2 regions of the Streptomyces sp. NPDC055013 genome follow, and region 2 is predicted to be linked to the other one. Evidence: riboswitches for the same ligand, from Rfam matches in the RefSeq annotation. Region 2 holds a riboswitch; the other holds the start of a gene.
What was found. A riboswitch is a leader RNA that binds a small molecule or an ion and turns the genes downstream of it on or off. The one in region 2 is predicted to bind S-adenosylmethionine.
Positions count from the first base shown of each region.

Region 1: linked by a shared signal. The riboswitch ahead of ACWGDB_RS12725 (aminotransferase class V-fold PLP-dependent enzyme) and the one ahead of thrC (threonine synthase) in region 2 are both predicted to bind S-adenosylmethionine.

Region 1 covers NZ_JBSGVW010000008.1:33,823-44,565, forward strand. Annotated here, with positions in the region: gene ACWGDB_RS12715 (SLC13 family permease) at 1-464, shown strand, start outside; gene ACWGDB_RS12720 (glycerate kinase) at 610-1,803, shown strand; gene ACWGDB_RS12725 (aminotransferase class V-fold PLP-dependent enzyme) at 1,758-3,140, opposite strand; SAM riboswitch class IV at 3,285-3,401, opposite strand; gene trpD (anthranilate phosphoribosyltransferase) at 3,487-4,551, opposite strand; gene qcrB (cytochrome bc1 complex cytochrome b subunit) at 4,736-6,373, opposite strand; gene qcrA (cytochrome bc1 complex Rieske iron-sulfur subunit) at 6,370-7,419, opposite strand; gene qcrC (cytochrome bc1 complex diheme cytochrome c subunit) at 7,416-8,228, opposite strand; gene ctaE (aa3-type cytochrome oxidase subunit III) at 8,309-8,929, opposite strand; gene ACWGDB_RS12755 (response regulator) at 9,075-9,476, shown strand; gene ACWGDB_RS12760 (Ig-like domain-containing protein) at 9,572-10,743, opposite strand, start outside.
Region 2 covers NZ_JBSGVW010000005.1:36,004-46,746, forward strand. Annotated here, with positions in the region: gene ACWGDB_RS08225 (alpha,alpha-trehalose-phosphate synthase (UDP-forming)) at 321-1,823, opposite strand; gene ACWGDB_RS08230 (glucosyl-3-phosphoglycerate synthase) at 1,932-2,876, opposite strand; SAM riboswitch class I at 3,036-3,193, shown strand; gene thrC (threonine synthase) at 3,212-4,498, shown strand; gene ACWGDB_RS08240 (MoaD/ThiS family protein) at 4,546-4,821, shown strand; gene ACWGDB_RS08245 (cold-shock protein) at 5,272-5,478, shown strand; gene groL (chaperonin GroEL) at 5,849-7,471, shown strand; gene ACWGDB_RS08255 (NADH:flavin oxidoreductase) at 7,770-8,897, shown strand; gene ACWGDB_RS08260 (metallophosphoesterase family protein) at 8,926-9,786, shown strand; gene ACWGDB_RS08265 (MFS transporter) at 9,937-10,743, shown strand, end outside.

The sequences.
Region 1 (10,743 bases), on a different contig from region 2:
AGACGGTGCCCTGGTCGCTGCTGCTGTTCATGGCGGCGACGATGGCGATGGGTGTGGCACTCGCCGACTCCGGGGCCGCGAAATGGCTGGTGGCCGAGTTGCCCACGGGCGTCAGCCCGCTGCTGTTCCTGACCGTGGTGATCGCGATCAGCACGGCGGCCCACCTGGTCCTCCAGTCCCGCTCGGCCCGTTCGTCGGTGCTGGTGCCGCTGGTGGTCGCGGCGGCCGTCGGCGCCGGCGTCAACCCGGTGGCCGCCGCGCTGGCGTCCACCGCGGCGGCGGGCTTCTGCCACACGCTCCCGGCCTCCGCCAAGCCGGTCACGCTCTTCTCCGACCTTCCCGGGACCCCTACCTACACGCCGCGCGACCTGTTGCGGCTGTCCTCGGTGCTGGCTCCGCTGACGGCCGCGCTCGTCCTGCTGTTCGCCGTGGCGGTGTGGCCACTGCTGGGCGTTCCACTGTGAGTGCCGCGTCATGCCGTCCGGTGGATGCGGCGCCGTTGTGGCTGGTCGCGCCCCGCGGCGGAGCCGCATATCGATACAGCCCCGCGCCCCTAGGTGCGCTTCCCCTCGGGGCGTTGCAGCCTCGACGACCTGTTGAGGAGATCCGATGCTGACCCGAGTCGTAGTAGCCCCCAGTGGGTTCAAGGAGTCCCTGTCCGCCCAGGCCGCCGCCGATGCCATCGCGGGCGGCGTCCGACGGGTGCTGCCGGACGTCGTGATCGACCTGATCCCGCTCGTGGACGGCGGCGAGGGCACCGCCACCGCGCTGGCCGCCGCGACCGGCGGGCGGCTCGTCGCCCTGCCCGCCACGGGACCGGTGGGCGAACCGCTCGGCACGCATTTCGCCCTGCTCGGCTCCCGGGACACCGCGGTCGTCGAGATGGCCGCGGTGGCCGGGCTGTCCCTCGTCCCGCGCGCCCTGCGCGACCCGGGCGCCACGACGACCTACGGCGTCGGCGAGCTCATCCGCGCCGCGCTCGACACAGGCGTACGGCGCATTCTGGTCGGCTGCGGCGATTCGGGTACGTCCGACGGGGGCGCCGGCGCCCTCCAGGCCCTCGGTGCCCGGCTGCTGGACGCCGACGGCTTCGAACTTCCCCGCGGCGGACGTGAGTTGACGCGGCTCGCCCGGATCGACCCGTCCGGCCTTGACCCGCGCCTGCGGGACGTCGATCTGCTGGTCGCCTGCAACCCGTACAACGTGCTGTGCGGCGAGCGCGGCGTGGCCCGCGTCTTCGGCCCGCAGAAGGGGGCGACACCCGCACAGGTCGAGCATCTGTCGGCCGGCCTGGAGAACTGGGCGGACGTCCTCACCCGCGACCTGGGGGCCGTGGGCACCGACCTGCGCCACGGCCCCGGCACCGGAGCGTCCGGCGGCCTGGGCGCGGGCCTCGCCGCCCTCGGCGCCAGGCTGCTCCCCCGCTTCGACGTGCTGCTCGACCACCTCGACCTCGACGCCCGCCTCGCCCGCGCCGACCTGGTCGTCACCGCGGAGGGCGCCCTGGACCACCAGACGCCCCGCGGCAAGGTCCCGGCCGAGGTGGCCCGCCGGGCCAAGCTGTACGGCCGCCCGGTGCTCGCGCTGGCGGGCACGCTCGGCGAGGGTGCGCACGACGTGCCGGGCGTGGACGCGTACAGCGGCATCCTGCCGGCCCCGATGGCCCTGGCGGAGGCCCTGGTGCGGGCCTCCGAACTCCTCACGGACGCCACCGAACGCGCCCTGCGGATGATCCTGCTGGGCGCCCGGCTACCGGCTCACGCGGAGGTGTCCGGCACGCAACGCCCGTCCTCCGTGCGGTAGTTCCACCGGGCGCCGTCCGTCACGAGCTCCCGCACGGCGTTCACGAACCGCTCGACGTGCTCGTCCGGCGTGCCGGCCCCGAAGCTCACCCGGATGGCGTTCAGGGACTTCTCGCCGGGCGCCGCCTCCGGTGCCCCGCACTCGCCCTGCGTCTGCGGGTCGCTGCCCAGCAGGGTGCGGACCAGGGGGTGGGCGCAGAACAGACCGTCCCGCACCCCGATGCCGTACTCGGCGGAGAGGGCGGCGGCGAAGTGGGAGCTGTTCCAGCCCTCGACGACGAAGGAGATGACGCCGACGCGCGGGGCGTCGTCGCCGAAGAGGGAGAGGACCCGGACCTCGGGGACCTCGGCGAGGCCCGCGCGGACCTTCTCGATCAGGTACTGCTCACGGGCGACGAGCGTGTCGAAGCCGGCCTCCGTCAGCGCCTTGCAGGCGGAGGCGATGGAGTAGGCGCCGATGACGTTCGGCGAACCGGCCTCGTGGCGGGCGGCGCTGTCGTGCCACTCCACGTCGACGCCCCCGTCCCCGCGCCGCGACACCTTCCGCGAGGCACCGCCGCCCGCGAGGTACGGCTCCGCCGCGCGCAGCCAGTCGGAGCGGCCGGCCAGGACGCCGGAGCCGAACGGGGCGTACAGCTTGTGGCCGGAGAAGGCGACCCAGTCGACGTCCAGGTCACGCACGCTCACCGGGTGGTGCGGGGCCAGCTGGGCGGCGTCGAGCACGATGCGGGCGCCGTGCGCGTGGGCGGCGGCCGCGAGCTCCCGTACGGGCCACAGCTCACCCGTGACGTTCGAGGCGCCGGTGACACAGACCAGGGCCGGGCCGTGGCCCCCCTCAATCGACACAGTGCGGTCGGCGAGGGCGCGCTCCAGGGTCTCGACGGCCTGGCGGGGGGTGCGGGGCGCGTTGAGGTAGGTGACGCGGGCGTCGCGCCACGGCAGCAGGGAGGCGTGGTGCTCGGTCTCGAAGACGAAGACCTGGCAGTCGGCCGGCAGGGCGGCGGCGAGGAGGTTCAGCGAGTCGGTGGTGGACCGGGTGAAGATCAGCTGGTCGTCGGGGCGGCAGTCGAGGAACTCGGTGACCGTCCTGCGGGCGTTCTCGAACAGGTCGGTGGAGAGCTGCGAGAGGTAGCCGGCCCCGCGGTGGACGCTGCCGTAGTACGGCGCGTAGGCGGCGACGTCGTCCCAGACGCGCTGGAGGGCGGGGGCGCTGGCGGCGTAGTCGAGCGCCGCGTAGGTCACCTCGCCGCCGGTGACGAGCGGGACGGTGACATCACGACCCAGAACGGGCAGGGAGGCACAAACGGACTGGTCGGCGGCAGCGGTGGAGACAGACATGGCGAACTCCCGTGAGGGGCATGCCGGTTGAGCGGCATGCGAGAAAGAGAAAAGGGTCTGCGGAGGCGGGGCTCTGCGGCCCTATCGCATTCGCTTGCTCACGGAAGACTCCCTCGAACGACCAGGACCCCTGGTTTCGAGAGGGGCCCGCGCTTGCCGTAGACCTCGCTGCCTACGACCTGGTCTTCACCCGGGGCACCCCGCCACGGACGGAGGGTTGCCGGACAGTCGGCCGGGGCCTCATGACTGTCACTCATGACCTGGTCCAATATCCTGCCACACGATCTTCGGCTCGCAAGGCGCAGTCCAGGATCCGGACTGCGCCCTGCGTCACATCGTGCGCGACTCAGGTGTTGCTGGCCGCCACCCAGCGCTCCAGCGTCCGCTTGGCCGCCCCCGAGTCGATCGACCGGGCCGCCTTCGCCATCCCGAGCCGGATCTGCTCGGCGAGCGGGGCGCCCGTCTGCTCCAACGCCACCAGCGCCGCCGCCGAGTTGAGCAGTACGGCGTCCCGCACCGGCCCCGGCTCGCCGTCCAGCAGCCGCCGGGCGACCTCCGCGTTGTACGACGCGTCCGCGCCCCGCAGCGCCTCCACGGGCACCAGCTCGAGGCCCACGTCACGGGGGTCGAAGGCCTCCTCGGTCACCTTGCCGTCGCGCACCACCCACACCCGCGAGGTGGCGGTCGTCGTCAGCTCGTCGAGGCCGTCGTCGCCCCGGAACACCAGCGCGGACGAGCCGCGCTCGGCCAGGACGCCGGCGATCAGCCCCGCCATCCGGGTGTCGAAGCAGCCCACGGCCGAGGCGGTGACCCGGGCGGGGTTGGTGAGCGGGCCGAGGAGGTTGAACGAGGTCGGAATCCCGAGGTCCCGTCGTACGCCACCGACGAACCGCATCGAGGGGTGGAACTTGGCCGCGAAGCAGAAGGTGATCCCGGCCTCGTCCACCACCCGGGCCACGCCCTGGGGCGACAGGTCCAGGTTGATGCCGAGCTTCTCCAGCACGTCGGACGAGCCGCTCGCCGAGGACGACGCCCGGTTGCCGTGCTTGACGACCTTCGCGCCGGCACCAGCGATCACGATGGCGGACATCGTCGAGATGTTCACCGTCTTGGCCCGGTCCCCGCCCGTGCCGACGATGTCGACGGCCGGTCCGGGGATGTCCAGGGGCTGCGCGTGGGCGTACATCGCCTCGACGAGACCGTTGATCTCCTCGACGGTCTCGCCCTTGGCTCTCAGGGCCACCATGAAGCCGGCGATCTGGGCGTCCGAGGCCTCGCCGCTCATAAAGCGGTCCATCGCCCATGCCGTGTCGCCGGCGCTCAGGTCCTGTCCGCCGAGCAGGGCACTCAGTACCTCGGGCCAGGAACGGCCCGCCGCGGTGTCGCCTCCAGCGGGGGTCACAGCGCTCATAAGCCGCTCCTGGGTCGGTTGTGGTGTCCCGCACTGCGGGACGTGAGTCTCAACGGGTCCACCCTATCCAGCCCGCAGACCCGAAGAAGGGCCCCGTCCGAACCCCGGACGGGCCCGTACACGGCCGAAGGCCCCGTCCGGACAACCGGACGGGGCCCTCAACCGTGGCGTAGCTGGCGCAGCGTCAGTGGTGGCCGTGGCCGCTCGTGATCTCCTTGTACTCCTCGACGGTCGGCTTGGGGATCTGGCCGTCCTCGCCGAAGTACGACTTGCTGAGCTTGGCGCGCAGCTTCTCGGAGCCCTTCACCTTGCGCTCGACGCCGTTCTCGTCGACCGTCGGGCCGATCTCGAGCGGCTTGTACTGCTCGTGCGCGGTGAGGGTGTGCAGCGCGTCCTGGCTGAGCGGCTCGTGCACCTCGATGAACTCACCGTGCGGCAGGCGCTTGATGATGCCCGACTCGCGGCCGTGCAGCACCTTGTCCTTGTCCCGGCGCTGCAGGCCGAGGCAGATCCGCTTGGTGACGATGAACGCGAGGACCGGTCCGACGAAGAAGCCGATCCGGACGAACCAGGTGACCGCGTTGATCGACAGGTGGAAGTGGGTGGCCCACAGGTCGTTGCCACCGCCGACCAGGCCGATCATGTACACCGTGACCCAGGCGACGCCGAACGCGGTGCGCGTCGGGGCGTTGCGCGGACGGTCCAGGATGTGGTGCTCGCGCTTGTCGCCGGTGACCCAGGACTCGATGAACGGGTAGAGCGCGATCGCCATCAGCACCAGGCCGAAGAGCACCAGCGGGATGAACACACCCAGGACGAGGGTGTGACCCCAGAAGTTGACCTCCCAGCCCGGCATGTACCGGACCAGACCCTCGGCGAAGCCCATGTACCAGTCGGGCTGGGCGCCGGTGGACACCATGTCCGGACGGTAGGGACCGATGGCCCAGATCGGGTTGATCTGCGCGACCGCCGCGATGACCGCGATGACGCCGAAGACCAGGAAGAAGAAGCCTCCGGCCTTGGCCATGTAGACCGGCAGCAGCGGCATGCCGACGACGTTCTTGTTGCTCTTTCCGGGGCCCGCGAACTGCGTGTGCTTGTGGTAGAAGACCAGGATCAGGTGGCCGACCACCAGGCCGAGCATGATGCCCGGCAGCAGCAGGATGTGGATCGAGTAGAAGCGGGCCACGAAGTCGGTGCCCGGGAACTCGCCGCCGAAGAGGAAGAACGAGATGTACGTGCCGACGATCGGCATGGACAGGATCGCGCCCTCGGTGAAGCGGACACCGGTGCCGGAGAGCAGGTCGTCGGGGAGCGAGTAGCCGGTGAAACCGGTGAACATGCCCAGGACGAACAGCAGGAAGCCGAACAGCCAGTTGATCTCACGCGGCTTGCGGTACGCGCCCGTGAAGAACACGCGCATCATGTGCACGAACATGCCGGCCAGGAAGATCAGCGCGGCCCAGTGGTGGATCTGCCGGATGAGCAGACCACCGCGCACGTCGAAGGAGATCTCCAGCGTGGAACTGAACGCCTGGCTCATCAGCTGTCCCTGGAGCGGGACGTAGCTGCCGTGGTACTCCACCTCGGCCATCGAGGGCTGGAAGAACAGCGTCAGATACACACCCGTGAGGATGATGATGATGAAGCTGTAGAGGCAGACCTCACCCAACATGAACGACCAGTGGTCGGGGAAGATCTTGCGCATGTTGGCCTTGGCGAGGGAGTAGATCCCCAGCCGGCCGTCGGCCCAGTCGGCGACGCGCTCGCCGGCCGGTGCCTTCCCGCGCGAGCGGGACTCCGTGGTCTCTGTCGTGCTCATCCGCGCTCCCAGAATGCAGGACCGACGGGCTCGTCGAAGTCGCCGAGCGCCTCGAGGTAGCCCTCGTCGTTCACGCCGATGCGCAGCTGCGGCAGGGCGTGCCCGGCCGGGCCGAAGATCACTCGGGCACCGTCGGCGAGGTCGAAGGTGGACTGGTGGCAGGGGCAGAGCACGTGGTGCGTCTGCTGCTCGTACAGGGAGATCGGGCAACCGACGTGGGTGCAGATCTTCGAGTACGCGACGATGCCCTGGTAGGACCAGTCGAGCTCTTGCTTGTCCTTGATGTCGTCGGGCTGGATCCGGACGATCATCAGGGCAGCCTTGGCGATCTCGTTCTGGAAGTCGTGGTCGTGCTCCTCCAGGCCCTCCGGCTTGGCGAAGGTGAGGGAGCCGACCGCGACGTCCGAGGGACGCAGCGGCTCGTTGGTGTTCATGTTGACGAGCAGCTTGCCCTTGGACCACAGCGTGTGGCGCAGCTTGGTCCCGGGCAGCGGGCCGAGGTCACGCAGCAGCACGACGCCGGAGAGCGGGAACAGGGCCAGCGCTCCGAACATCGTGTTGCGGATCAGCTTGCGGCGACCCAGCGCGGACTCCTTGGCGCCCTGCTTGAAGTCGGCCATGACCTTGGCCTTGACCTCGGGCTCCGCGGCGATCGGGTGCCGCTCGTCGGCGACCTCCACGTCGGACATCAGGGTGCGGGCCCAGTGGACCGCGCCCGCGCCGATGCAGAACAGCGCCGCGCCGAGGGTCAGACCCAGCGCGAAGTTCAGCGCGTTGAGGTGACCGATCGGGAAGACGAAGACCGACTTGTCGTGCGGGATCGCGACGTACGAGGCGATGAAGCCGACCGTGGCCAGCATCGACAACGTGAACAGCATGGCCACCGTGCGCTCGGACCGCCGGGCGGCCCGCTCGTCGATGTCCTGGATCCGGTGTTCGTGGGGCGGCAGGCCGGGGTCGGCGAAGGGGTTCTTCTCGTCCGCTACCGCGACGTGGGCGTCCTGCTCAGCGGGCAGGTTCTCTTCTGGAATGTCTTGGCTACTCATGACTTCTTGGCCTTTGCGGTCCGAGCGGCGACCCAGACGGCGACCGCGATCAGTGCACCGAGCCCGAAGATCCAGGCGAAGAGGCCCTCGCTGACCGGCCCGAGGCCGCCCAGCTCCAGACCACCCGGGTTGACCGTCTCGTCGCTGTTGACCGCGTGCAGGTACGCGATGATGTCCTTCTTGTTCTGCTCCGACAGCGTGGTGTCGGGGAACGACGGCATGTTCTGCGGGCCGGTCTGCATGGCCTCGTAGATGTGCTTCGGGTCGACACCCTCAAGGCTCGGGGCGTACTTGCCCTTCGTCAGCGCGCCGCCCTTGCCGGTGAAATTGTGGCACTGGGCGCAGTTGTTGCGGAAGAGTTCGCCGCCCTTGGCGATGTCCGCGCCCTCGGGGCCGTACTGCTCCTCGGTCGGGACCGTCGGACCGGCGCCCAGCGAGGCGATGTACGCCGCGAGCTGGTCGATCTCGGCCTGCGAGTAGATGTTCTTCTTCGCCGGGACCTGGGCGCCCTGGGAGGTGGCGGCCGGCATACGGCCCGTCGAGACCTGGAAGTCGACGGCAGCGGCGCCGACACCCACCAGGCTCGGACCGTCGGAGGTGCCCTGACCGCCGGTTCCGTGGCAGCTGGCGCAGCCGACGGCGTAGAGCTTCTTGCCCTCCTCGATGGTGAGGGACTGGGCGGTTTCCTCGGCCTGTGCCTTGCCCGCGGGCGCGAACACGGCGTACACCCCTCCCGTGCACGCCAGCGCGAGGAGTAGGACGACGACCGCCGCCAGCGGATGGCGTCGTCGTGCGGAGAGCTTTTTCACGGATTACCCCGGTGTCAGGATCTTCTGCGTCGATGCTTCTGTCAGGTGCGTTCGTTGAACGCGCGCGGGATCGGGCCCGGCTACTTGATCATGTAGATCGTGGCGAAAAGGCCGATCCAGACGACATCGACGAAGTGCCAGTAGTAGGACACGACGATCGCGGCGGTCGCCTGCTCGTGCGTGAACCTCTTGGCCGCGTAGGTGCGGCCGAGGACCAGCAGGAAGGCGATCAGACCGCCCGTCACGTGCAGGCCGTGGAAACCGGTGGTCAGGTAGAAGACCGAGCCGTACGGGTCGGACGAGAGCGAGAGGCCCTCGTGCTTGACCAGCTCGGTGTACTCGTACACCTGACCGCCGATGAAGATCGCACCCATGATGAAGGTGACGATGAACCAGCCCCGGAGCTTCTTCACGTCACCGCGCTCGGCGGCGAAGACGCCGAGCTGGCAGGTGAGGGAGGAAAGCACCAGGATCGTGGTGTTCGTCGCCGAGAACGGGAAGTTCAGGGCGTCGGCCTTCTCATGCCAGAAGTCCGGACCGGTCACCGATCGCAGGGTGAAGTACATCGCGAAGAGGGCCGCGAAGAACATCAGCTCGGAACTCAACCAGATGATGGTTCCGACGCTGGTGAGGTTCGGTCGGTTGACCGACGGGTGCGCGTGACCCTTGTCTACTGTCGTTGCTGTCGCCACGACCGACATTATGTCGGTCGCTTATCCCGCCCTCACTCCGGGGGGTGCCGTTCGGAGTGTCTTCGCCGTCCGTACCGGTGTTGACGTGGTGTTCAAGGGAGTAGCATCCGGCCCAACGGGCCTGTCCTTACGACGCTGACGTCACGGAGGAAGAATGCAGCCGACCGCCACGGTGCTGGTCTACAGCGACGACTCCACCACCCGCGAGCAGGTGAGGTTGGCCACCGGGCGCCGGCCCGCTCCGGACGTACCTGTGGTGCAGTTCGTGGAGTGCGCGACGCCGGAGGCGGTGGTGCGTGAGCTGGACAAGGGGGGCATCGACGTCTGTGTGCTGGACGGTGAGGCCGTGCCCATGGGGGGCATGGGGGTCTGCCGCCAGATCAAGGACGAGGTGTTCAACTGCCCGCCGGTGCTGCTGCTGATCGGGCGGCCGCAGGACGCGTGGCTCGCCACGTGGAGCCGGGCCGAGGCGGCTGTGACGCTGCCTGTGGAGCCGGTGGAGTTCGCGGCGGCCTTGGCTTCCCTGTTGCGCACGAAGAGGCTTGCGAGCGCCTGAGAGGTCGGGGTGCGCCCACGCGGGCGACTGCGGGCCCCATGTGGCTGGTCGCGCAGTTCCCCGCGCCCCTGAGGGGCGCGGCCCAGGAGGGCGATTCAGACGCTCTGCGGCCTCAGCCTGGCCCTCTCGGCGGGGCTTGGACCATCAGGGGTGCCGCCCACCAGCGCGCTGCCGTTGCGCCAGTTCTGCCACTCCAGGTTCCAGTCGCCGAAGCCGTTCCCGAACGGTTCCATGGTGTTGCCGTACGAGTTGATGACCTTGACGATGTCGCCCTCGCGGACGTTGTCGAAGAACCACTCGGCGTTGGCGGTGCTCATGCCGGTGCAGCCGTGGCTGACGTTGGCGTAGCCCTGGGAGCCGACCGACCAGGGGGCGGCGTGGACGTATTCGCCGCTCCAGGTCACACGGGTGGCGTAGTAGACCGGTAGGTCGTAGGACTCCGAGGAGCCTTCGGCTATGCCGATGCTCGTGCCGCGCATGCGTACGAAGTACTCCTTGCCCAGTACGACCTTGACGCCGTTGCGGGTCTCGAAGCCGGGCTTGCCGGTCGTGACCGGTATGGACCTGACCTCCTCGCCGTTGCGGTAGAGCGTCAACTGGTGGGACGCGGCGTCCGTGACGGCTATGACCTGGTCGCCCGTGGTGATCCGCAGCGGCTTGACCTTGCCGCCCCGGAGGCGGTCGCTGACCTTGACGCCGTCCAGGTTGCTGCGAGCCTGGATGGTGGCGTTCGCGGGCCAGAACTCCTTGGGGCGGTAGTGGAGTTTCTTGTCGTCGACCCAGTGCCAGTTGCCCTCGACGGCGGGCGCGGAGTCGACCTTGAGGGCCCGCTCGACGATCGCCCGCTGGTTGCGGTCCTTGATGGGCTGGCTCAGCTCGGCCGTGACGGGCTGGCCGACGCCGTAGGTGCCGGCCTTGGGGCCGAACGTCACCGTCAGGTGCTTCTTGGAAGTCGGCTTGCTGGTGTCGAAGGTGAGGACCTTGCGGCCGGGCGCGCCGTCCTCGTCCTCGGTGCTCACGCGGACCGTGTAGCGGGCGTTGGCGGCGAGCGGAGAGGTGCTGTGCCAGCGGGTGCCGTCGGCGGAGAGTTCGCCCGCGACGTAGCGTCCTGCGGCGTCCCTGGCGGTGACGTCCGTGATACGGCCGTCGGAGTCCTCCGCGGTGACTTCCAGGGGCTTGTCGGGGTCGGCCTTCTTGCCGTCGCCCGCGGGGCCGTTGAAGGCGATCTGGTCGGCCGCGTCGTACGGCTCGGCGGACAGCGGGTTGC
Region 2 (10,743 bases):
ATCGCCGTGCGGGCGGCGTGAACGGGGCGATCGCGTCGTGGAGGCTGCTGCCGCTAGTCGTCCGTGCCGGGGCGAGGTAAGCCGCTGCAGCCGGTCGTGGTCAGGCGGGCTGTGGCAGGTGGTCGCCGTGAGGCCGACTGGTGTGAGCGTTCGCGGTCAGGCGGCCTGGTTCAAGTGATCGCCGTGCGGGCGGCCTGAACCGGGCGATCGCCGCCACGTACCGATGCCGCAGGCAGACGCCGTGAGCTAGCCGCGGCCGACGATCGCCGGTAAGCAACCTGAACCAGGCAACCTGAACCGGGCGAATCCGGCTCCGCCGCTCACTCCCCCCGGGCGGCCGCCCCCGCCTCCCCGTCCTCCAACGCCCCCAACTGCTCCAGGAACCACTGCGCAGGCGGCAGTGCCGTCGCCGCTTCCGCCAGCCGTTTCGAGCGTTCCGCCCGCTCCTCCGGACCCATGGACAGCGCCTCGTGCAGAGCCCGCGCCGTGCCGATCACGTCGTAGGGGTTGACGGCGATCGCGTCCTCGCCCAGTTCCGCGAAGGCGCCCGCCTCGCGGGACAGGACGAGGACGCAGCCCTCGTCGGAGACGACCGGCACCTCCTTGGCGACGAGGTTCATGCCGTCCCGGATGGGGTTGACGAGAGCCACGTCGGCCAGGCGGTACGCGGCCAGGGAGCGGGCGAAGTCGTCCTTGACGTGGAGGACGATCGGGGTCCAGGTCGCCGTGCCGTAAGCGGAGTTGATCTCGTCCGCCAGTCGCTGGACCTCGGCCGTGTAGTCCCGGTACACCGCCAGGTCCTGGCGGGAGGGGTAGGCGAACGCCACGTGGACCACCCGCTCGCGCCACTCGGGGTGGTCGTCGAGCAGCTGCCGGTACGCCAGCAGGCCGCGCACGATGTTCTTGGACAGCTCGGTCCGGTCGACGCGGACGACGGTCCGGCGGGCGGTCCCGTCCGGCGCTGTGCCGATCTCCGAACGCAGCGCGGCGATCCGCTCCCCGACATCGGCCTCGTGGGAGCGGGCGCGCAGGAACTCCGCGTCGGCACCCAGGCCGTGCACACCGATCCACGTGGTCCGCAACGGGGGACGCCCGGTCGCCGTGTGCTGGACGGACGCCGGGGCACCGCTCGGCCACGACGGGAAGAACCGCTCGCGGTCCACGGCCTCGGCGCATGCCATGAACGCCCGCGCCCAACGCCACGTGAGGAAGCCCAGCCGGTCGGCGCCCAGCATCCCCGATACGAGCTGCGAGCGGATGTCGTCCGGAAGCATGGAGAAGTACTCCGGCGGCGCCCACGGCGTGTGCGAGAAGTGCCCGATCCGGACATCCGGCCGCAGCTCCCGGAGCATCCCCGGCACCAGGCACAGGTGGTAGTCCTGCACCAGCACCGCCGCCCCGGGCGCGGCCCGGTCGGCCAGCGCCTGCGCGAACGCACGGTTGTAGGTCTCGTACGACTCCCACTGGCGCCGGAACTCCGCGTCGAAGACCGGCTCCAGCGGGGTCTGGTAGAGCATGTGGTGGACGAACCAGAGGACCGAGTTGGCGATGCCGTTGTACGCGTCCGCGTGCACGTCGGCCGGGACGTCCAGCATCAGGACGCCGTCCTCGCCGACGCCGCGCCGCACCGCCTCCCGGTCCCCGTCGGACAGCGCCGAGCACACCCACAGGGCGTCGGCGTCCGGCCCGATCGCCGACAGCCCGGAGACGAGTCCGCCACCGCCCCTCTTGGAGTGCAGCGAGCCGTCCTCGCGCACCTCGTACGAGACCGGGCCGCGATTCGACGCGACCAGCACCTTGGCAGCACCCTGCGTGGAAGCCATACGCCTCAACCTAGCCCGGCCCGGAAACGCTCAAACGTGCGGTTCCACTCAGTGGCCGGTCCGTATACGATCAGCGGCCCTGCCCGGCGTATGACCCGGTACGTGGCTTTATGCGACCTTCCGTTTCGCATACTCGGCGATCTCCACCATCGGCGGCCGCTCCTCGGTGTCCACGGAGTACGTGCGCGGCTCGAACCCGTCCTCGCCGCGCTCGAACTGGGTCAACGCCGGCCGGACGAGATGGCCGCGCGCCAGCCTCAGCTGGGCCGTGCGGTAGATCGCGGCGGACATCCGGCCCAGGGCCTGTCCGTCCTGGTGGCGGTGTTTGCGGACGCCCACGTCCACCTGCGCCAGCGCGTCGAGGCCCACCAGATGCAGGGCGTCGACCAGCATGCCCAGCTCCACGCCGTACCCGACGGGGAACGGGAGCTGTTCCAGCAGGGAGCGGCGGGCCGCGTACTCGCCGCCCAGCGGCTGCACGAAACCGGCCAGCTGCGGCCAGTGCATGTTCAGCAGCGGGCGCGCCATCAGCTCGGTCACCCGGCCGCCCTGTCCGGCCGCCCCGCCGAGGGGACGGTCGTACATGCCCTTGACCAGGTCGACCCCGGGGTCGGTGAGCAGCGGGCCGACGATCCCGGAGACGAAGTCGGAGGAGAACTCCTTCAGGTCCGCGTCGATGAAGCAGACGATGTCCCCGGTCGTGACGAGCAGGGAGCGCCACAGGACCTCGCCCTTGCCGGGCGCGGCCGGGATGCGCGGGAGGATCGCGTCCCGGTGCACCACGGTGGCGCCCGCCGCGGCGGCCACCTCGGAGGTGCGGTCCGTGGACCCGGAGTCGACGACGACGATCTCGTCGACCAGCGGGACCTGTTGCATGAGGTCGTGACGGATGATCGCGACGATGTCGCCGACCGTCTCCTCCTCGTTCAGCGCGGGCAGCACGACGGAGACCGACTGGCCCGAACGCTGTTTGGCGGCGAGTATGTGGTGGAGCGGGCGATCGGTCGCGGACCAGGAGCGGGTGCTCAGCCAGCGCTCGACTTCTTCCAGCACAGTCGGCGACTCCTCACTGTCGTGATCACAGCAGGTAATCGTGTGATCCATCTCGCGGTTCGGACGACTATCTCAACTGTCCTGGCCTTCGGTTACAGTCTTGAACAACGCGGGTGACCATCGCATGTCCGAGGTCGCCCATAGTTGACAACCGAATACAGCTCATCCAGAGGGGCAGAGGGAAACGGCCCGATGAAGCCCCGGCAACCCTCCAGCCGGTCTCGTGGCGATCACTGTCGATCGTCTCCGCGAGGCTCCCGGCTAGGGAAGGTGCCAAATCCGTCTCACGGCGAGATGCGTCGTGAGGAAGATGAGGAGAAAGGGCCTCGCCTCACATGGCTGTGCAGACTGTTGCAAGCACCACCGACTCCACCGTAGACCTTGGTCCCGCCGCGGCGCTGTCCTGCCGCGAGTGCGGTCACCGGGTACCCCTCGGACCGGTCTTCGCGTGCGAGGAGTGTTTCGGCCCGCTGGAGATCGCGTACGACTTCTCGGCCTACGACACCGAGGAGCTCCGCAAGCGCATCGAAGCGGGCCCCGCGAACATCTGGCGTTACGCCCCCCTGCTGCCCGTCCCCGCGGACGTGGCCACCAAGCCGAACATCAACCCCGGCTGGACCAAGCTCGTCCAGGCCGACAACCTCGCGAACGAGCTCGGCGTCGACGCCGGCAAGCTGTTCGTCAAGGACGACTCCGGCAACCCGACGCACTCCTTCAAGGACCGCGTCGTCGCCCAGGCGATCGAGGCTGCGCGCGCCTTCAACTTCACCACCCTCTCCTGCTCCTCCACCGGCAACCTCGCCGGCGCGGTGGGTGCCGCCGCCGCCCGCGCCGGCTTCCGGTCCTGCGTGTTCATCCCGCACGACCTGGAGCAGGGCAAGGTCGTCATGGCCGCGGTCTACGGTGGCGAGCTCGTCGGCATCGAGGGCAACTACGACGACGTGAACCGTTTCTGCTCCGAGCTGATCGGCGACCCGGCCGGTGAGGGCTGGGGCTTCGTCAACGTCAACCTGCGGCCGTACTACGCCGAGGGCTCCAAGACCCTGGCGTACGAGATCTGCGAGCAGCTCGGCTGGCAGCTGCCGGACCAGCTGGTCGTGCCGATCGCCTCCGGCTCGCAGCTCACGAAGATCGACAAGGGTCTGCAGGAGCTGATCAAGCTCGGGCTCGTCGAGGACAAGCCGTACAAGATCTTCGGCGCGCAGGCCGAGGGGTGCTCGCCGGTGTCGACCGCGTTCAAGGCGGGCCACGACGTCGTCCGGCCGCAGAAGCCGAACACCATCGCCAAGTCGCTGGCGATCGGCAACCCGGCCGACGGTCCGTACGTCCTGGACATCGCCCGCCGCACGGGTGGTTTCGTGGAGGACGTGACGGACGAGCAGGTCGTCGACGCGATCAAGATCCTCGCCCGGACGGAGGGCATCTTCGCGGAGACCGCGGGCGGGGTGACCGTGGGTGTCACGAAGAAGCTGATCGAGAGCGGTGTGCTGGACCCGAGCCTCACGACTGTCGTGCTCAACACCGGCGATGGGCTGAAGACGTTGGACGCGGTGGCCGGTACTGGGCTGACTGCGACGATTCGTCCCAACCTGGACTCGTTCCGCGAGGCCGGTCTCGTCTGAGAAGCCCCGTCCCACCGAACTTGCACACTGACCGGAGGTCACACCGTATGAGCGTCAACGTCCGCATCCCCACCATCCTGCGCACCTACACGGGTGGCCAGGCCGAGGTCGCCGCCGAAGGTGCCAACCTCGGCGAGGTCATCGCCGACCTGGAGAAGAACCACACCGGGATTGCCGCCCGGGTTCTCGACGACCAGGGCAAGCTGCGTCGGTTCGTCAACGTGTACGTCAATGACGACGACGTCCGTTTCGAGCAGGGTCTGGAGACCGCGACTCCGGACGGTGCCGGCGTCTCCATCATTCCGGCCGTCGCGGGTGGCTGACAGGCTGACCGAATGACCGATCATTACCATCGGTAACACCGGTTACCAAGAGTTCATCGAATTGCCCCCTCCGTGAGAGAAGCGGAGGGGGCAATTCTGTGTGGTTGAGCGAGGTACAGTTGGGGAACGTGCCGCCGATCCACTGGTCGGCCGCCCTTGATTTCTGCCGCAAGCCCGACAAGAAGTAGCCAAAGTGTGTGGGTTTTTTGCGGCTTTTCTTCCGTATGCCGGGTCCGACTTGACCTGAAGTCAGCGGAATTGTCCCCACATTCCCGACCGGTCGTGCCCGGATTTCTCGTCCGATTGACCTGTTGCAGACGGCAGTTGGGCAGATACATTCAGCCGCGGTCGACGCGTTCCGGCGCACGCCCCCGACCGATGGGGGGTGAGGTCTGACCCGGATCCGCGAAGTGTGGATCTGTGCAAGGGCCAGTAATAGGGGAGTTAGGCATGGCTCAGGGCACCGTCAAGTGGTTCAACGCGGAGAAGGGGTACGGCTTCATCGCGGTCGACGGTGGTGCGGATGTTTTCGTCCACTACAGCGCGATCCAGATGGACGGTTACCGCACCCTGGAGGAAGGCCAGCGGGTCGATTTCGAGATCTCGCAGGGCCAGAAGGGGCCGCAGGCGGACATGGTTCGTCTGGCCACCGGCTGAAGCACGCGTCGACTAACAGCAGCGACGTTCTTCTTCGAAGGGCTCGCACCTCCCGGGGTGCGGGCCCTTCGCCATGTCCGGGTCCGTCCGGGTCCTGTCCGGGGCCTGCCCGGGTCCGGCCCCGGCCCCGCCGCCCCTGTTCGCGCACCGCAGAGCGCGCCGCCCGATACCCGAGAGCCGCTTGCACTCGCCTACCCCGAGTGCTAATCATTGGCGTTAGCACTCTGAAGGTGAGAGTGACAAAGAAGGACCGGGTCGGTGAGGCCCGCAGGCCGGGTGGGGCAAGGAACCACGAGGCATGTGAGCCGTCCGTCGCGGGCGCGGGCGCGGTCCGAAGGAATCACCCCCAGTCCTGGAGGGACCACTTCACATGGCCAAGATCATCGCGTTCGACGAGGAGGCGCGGCGCGGCCTCGAGCGCGGCATGAACCAGCTCGCGGACGCCGTCAAGGTGACGCTCGGCCCCAAGGGTCGCAACGTCGTCCTCGAGAAGAAGTGGGGCGCCCCCACGATCACCAACGATGGTGTCTCCATCGCCAAGGAGATCGAGCTCGAGGACCCGTACGAGAAGATCGGCGCCGAGCTGGTCAAGGAAGTCGCCAAGAAGACGGACGACGTCGCCGGTGACGGTACGACCACGGCGACCGTTCTCGCCCAGGCCCTCGTCAAGGAAGGCCTGCGCAACGTAGCCGCCGGCGCCAACCCGATGGCCCTCAAGCGCGGCATCGAGCGCGCCGTCGAGGCCGTCTCCGCCGCCCTGCTGGAGCAGGCGAAGGACGTCGAGACCAAGGAGCAGATCGCCTCCACGGCCTCCATCTCCGCCGCCGACACCCAGATCGGCGAGCTCATCGCCGAGGCGATGGACAAGGTCGGCAAGGAAGGCGTCATCACCGTCGAGGAGTCCCAGACCTTCGGTCTGGAGCTGGAGCTCACCGAGGGTATGCGCTTCGACAAGGGCTACATCTCGGCGTACTTCGCCACCGACATGGAGCGGATGGAGGCGTCGCTCGACGACCCGTACATCCTGATCGCCAACTCCAAGATCGGCTCCGTCAAGGACCTGCTCCCGCTCCTGGAGAAGGTCATGCAGTCGGGCAAGCCGCTGCTGATCATCGCCGAGGACGTCGAGGGCGAGGCCCTGTCGACCCTGGTCGTCAACAAGATCCGCGGCACCTTCAAGTCCGTCGCCGTCAAGGCCCCGGGCTTCGGTGACCGCCGCAAGGCGATGCTGAACGACATCGCCATCCTCACCGGTGGCGAGGTCATCTCCGAGGAGGTCGGTCTCAAGCTCGAGAACACCTCCCTGGACCTCCTGGGCAAGGCCCGCAAGGTCGTCATCACCAAGGACGAGACCACCATCGTCGACGGTGCCGGCTCCTCCGAGCAGGTCGCGGGCCGCGTCAACCAGATCCGCGCCGAGATCGAGAACAGCGACTCGGACTACGACCGCGAGAAGCTGCAGGAGCGCCTGGCGAAGCTCGCCGGCGGTGTCGCGGTCATCAAGGCCGGTGCCGCCACCGAGGTGGAGCTCAAGGAGCGCAAGCACCGCATCGAGGACGCCGTGCGCAACGCCAAGGCGGCCGTCGAGGAGGGCATCGTCGCCGGTGGTGGCGTGGCCCTGCTCCAGGCCTCCGCGGTCTTCGAGAAGCTGGAGCTGGACGGCGACGAGGCGACCGGCGCCAACGCCGTGAAGCTCGCGCTGGAGGCCCCGCTGAAGCAGATCGCCGTCAACGGTGGTCTCGAGGGCGGCGTCGTCGTCGAGAAGGTGCGCAACCTGGCCGTCGGCCACGGTCTGAACGCCGCGACCGGCGAGTACGTCGACATGATCGCCGAGGGCATCATCGACCCGGCGAAGGTGACGCGTTCCGCGCTGCAGAACGCCGCGTCGATCGCCGCGCTGTTCCTCACCACCGAGGCCGTCATCGCCGACAAGCCGGAGAAGGCCGCCGCGCCTGCCGGTGGCGGTATGCCGGGCGGTGACATGGACTTCTGATCGACCTCGGGGGCTTCGGTCTCCGGTTGATCAACGTCCTTCCCGAGGGCGGCACCTCCAGTTGCGATATTCGCGACAGGGGGTGCCGCCCTCGGTGCGTTGGCGGGTGCGGGTGGGGCGTGGCTGGTCGCGCAGTTCCCCGCGCCCTTGAAAGAAGGGGCGTCCCCGCGCGCCCTCGCAGAACCGAGCCCCTCCCTGGGAATGCGAAGCCTCACACCCACCGTTGCTTAATGAGGTGCAACAATGCGTGTGCACATACTGACCGGTATAGGCAGACCCCTTCCCCAGGAGCCCCTACGTGACCGTCACCCAGCCCACCGCCTCCCGTGCGGCCCAGATCCTGTCCCGGCCGACCGTGATCAACGGTCTGACCGTCCCCAACCGCATCGCGATGGCGCCGATGACGCGGATGTTCTCCCCGGGCGGCGTGCCCGGTGAGGATGTCGTGTCGTACTACGCGCGCCGCGCCGCCGCGGGCGTCGGTCTCATCGTCACCGAGGGCACGTACGTCGGGCACGACTCGGCCGGGCAGAGCGACAGGGTGCCGCGCTTCCACGGTGCGGAGCAGCTGGCGGGGTGGGCGAAGGTCGCCGAGGCCGTGCATGCGGCGGGCGGCACGATCGTGCCGCAGCTGTGGCACATCGGCATGGTGCGCAAGCAGGGCCAGCCGCCCTACGCCGAGGCCCCCGCCGTCGGCCCCTCGGGCCTGCGCATCGGCGCCGATGAGCCCACCGGCAAGGCGATGACCCAGAGCGACCTGGACGACGTGATCGGCGCCTTCGCCCAGGCCGCCGCGGACGCCGAGCGCATCGGCCTCGACGGCGTGGAGATCCACGGCGCCCACGGCTACCTCGTCGACCAGTTCCTGTGGGGCGGCACCAACCGCCGCACCGACGCGTACGGCGGTGACCCGGTCGCCCGTACGAAGTTCGCGGCGGAGATCGTGGCCGCCGTACGCGAGAAGGTCTCCGCGGACTTCCCGGTCATCTTCCGCTACTCGCAGTGGAAGCAGGAGGCCTACGACGCCCGGCTCGCCGAGACCCCCGAGGAGCTGGAGGCCATCCTCGCCCCGCTCGCCGCGGCCGGCGTCGACGCCTTCCACGCCTCCACCCGCCGCTACTGGGTCCCGGAGTTCGACGGCTCCGACCTCAACCTCGCCGGCTGGACGAAGAAGCTGACCGGCAGGCCCACCATCAGCGTCGGCTCGGTCGGCCTGGACGGCGAGTTCCTGGGCGCGTTCGCCGGCCAGGGCTCCGGGGTCAAGGGCATCGACGATCTGCTGGACCGTCTGGAGGCGGAGGAGTTCGACTTCGTCGCCGTCGGCCGGGCGCTGCTCCAGGACCCCGAGTGGGCGGCGAAGGTGCTGGGCGGCCGCTTCGAGGAGCTGGCGCCGTATGACGCGGCGTCGCTGAAGACCCTGAGCTGAGGCCCAACCAGCCGCTACTGTCGGAGAGATGAGGATCCTTCATCTCTCCGACACCCATATCGAACGGGCCGACGCCCCCAACGCATACGGCGTCAATGCCACCGACTCGCTCCGCCTGATGCTCGCCGAGCTGAGGCATGTGCGGGGCGTCGACGCGATCGTCGTCACGGGGGACATCGCGGACGACGGTGCGGTGGAGGCGTATACGGCCGTGAAGGAGCTCGTGGGCGAGTTCGCCCGCGGCCTGGGCGCGCCCGTGTTCTACACCACCGGCAACCATGACGAGCGCGGCGCCTTCGGGAAGGTGTTGGGCAGCGGCCACCCGGAACCGGCGGTGGTCCTGGAGTCCGAGGCGGGGGAGCGGGCGGCCGTGAGCACCGTCGGCGGCCGGCGGTTCATCACGCTGGACTCGCTGGTGCCGGGGAAGGTGTACGGCCGTCTGAGCGCGGCACAACTCGACTGGCTGAAGGCTGTGTTGAGCACTCCGGCCGAGCAGGGCACCGTCCTCGCCCTCCATCACCCACCGATCGCCCTCGACATCTCGGCGACCCAGCCGCACTTCGGCCTGCGCGACCCGGCCGAGCTCGCGACGGCGATCCGGGGCAGTGACGTACAGGTCGTCCTGACCGGGCACTACCACCTCCAGCTCCTCGGCTTCCTGGCCGCGGTGCCGGTCTGGGTCACCCCTGGTGTCGTGAACCGCATCGACCTCACGGCGGCGCCCGGCACGGAACGCGTGGTGCGCGGGGCCTCTGCCTCGCTGGTGGAGCTGGGCGGGGCGGAAGGGCCGCTGTTCCACACCTTCCATGCACGCGATCCCCGGGCGCACGAGACGGTGTACGAGTTGGACGAGGAGCGGACGCGGGCGTTCGTGGAGCGGGGGGCCTGAGCCGGGTGCCCGCCTGACCTGGGTGATCCGAGGCGATCTCGGGCGGTCCGGGGCGTGACCTGCATCCCTTGAGTAAGTCAATCAACTGACTTAAGGTTGCCTTGGTCAATTACGTACCTTTCACGTTCGTACGCCGACGGAGGCCCCGCCATGTCCCACGCCCCTGCCCCTGCCGCCGAGGCCGGGGGCGGTGCCCCGCCGAGGCCTAACGCCGTGGTGGCGGTACTGGCCTTCGCCGGGATCGTCGTCTCGCTGATGCAGACCCTGGTCATCCCGATCGTCCCCGAGCTGCCACGCCTGCTCGACGCGCCGGCCTCGGACACCGCCTGGGCGGTCACCGCGACGCTGCTCGCCGCCGCCGTCGCCACGCCGGTGATGGGGCGGCTCGGCGACATGTACGGCAAGCGGCGGATGCTGCTGGTCAGCGTCGTGCTGCTGGTGACCGGTTCCGTGGTCTGTGCGCTGAGCGACGCGCTGGTCCCGATGATCGTCGGACGGGCGTTCCAGGGCCTGGCCTCCGGTGTGATCCCGCTCGGCATCAGCATCATGCGCGACGAACTCCCCGCCGAGCGTCTCGGCTCCGCGACCGCCCTGATGAGCGCCTCCCTCGGCATCGGCGGCGCGCTCGGGCTGCCCGCCGCGGCGCTCATCGCGGACAACTTCGACTGGCACATGCTGTTCTGGACGTCGGCCGGCATGGGTGTCGTGGCGCTGGTGTGCGTGGTGCTGTTCGTGCCCGAGTCGAAGGTGCGCACCGGCGGGCGCTTCGACCTGGTGGGCGGCACAGGGATGGCGGCCGGACTGATCTGCCTGCTCCTCGGCATCTCCAAGGGCGCCGACTGGGGCTGGACCAGCGGTACGACACTCGGTCTCTTCGTGGCGGCCGTCGTCGTCCTGGTGGCCTGGGGCCGGTGGGAGCTGCGTACCGAGCAGCCGCTGGTGGATCTGCGGACGACC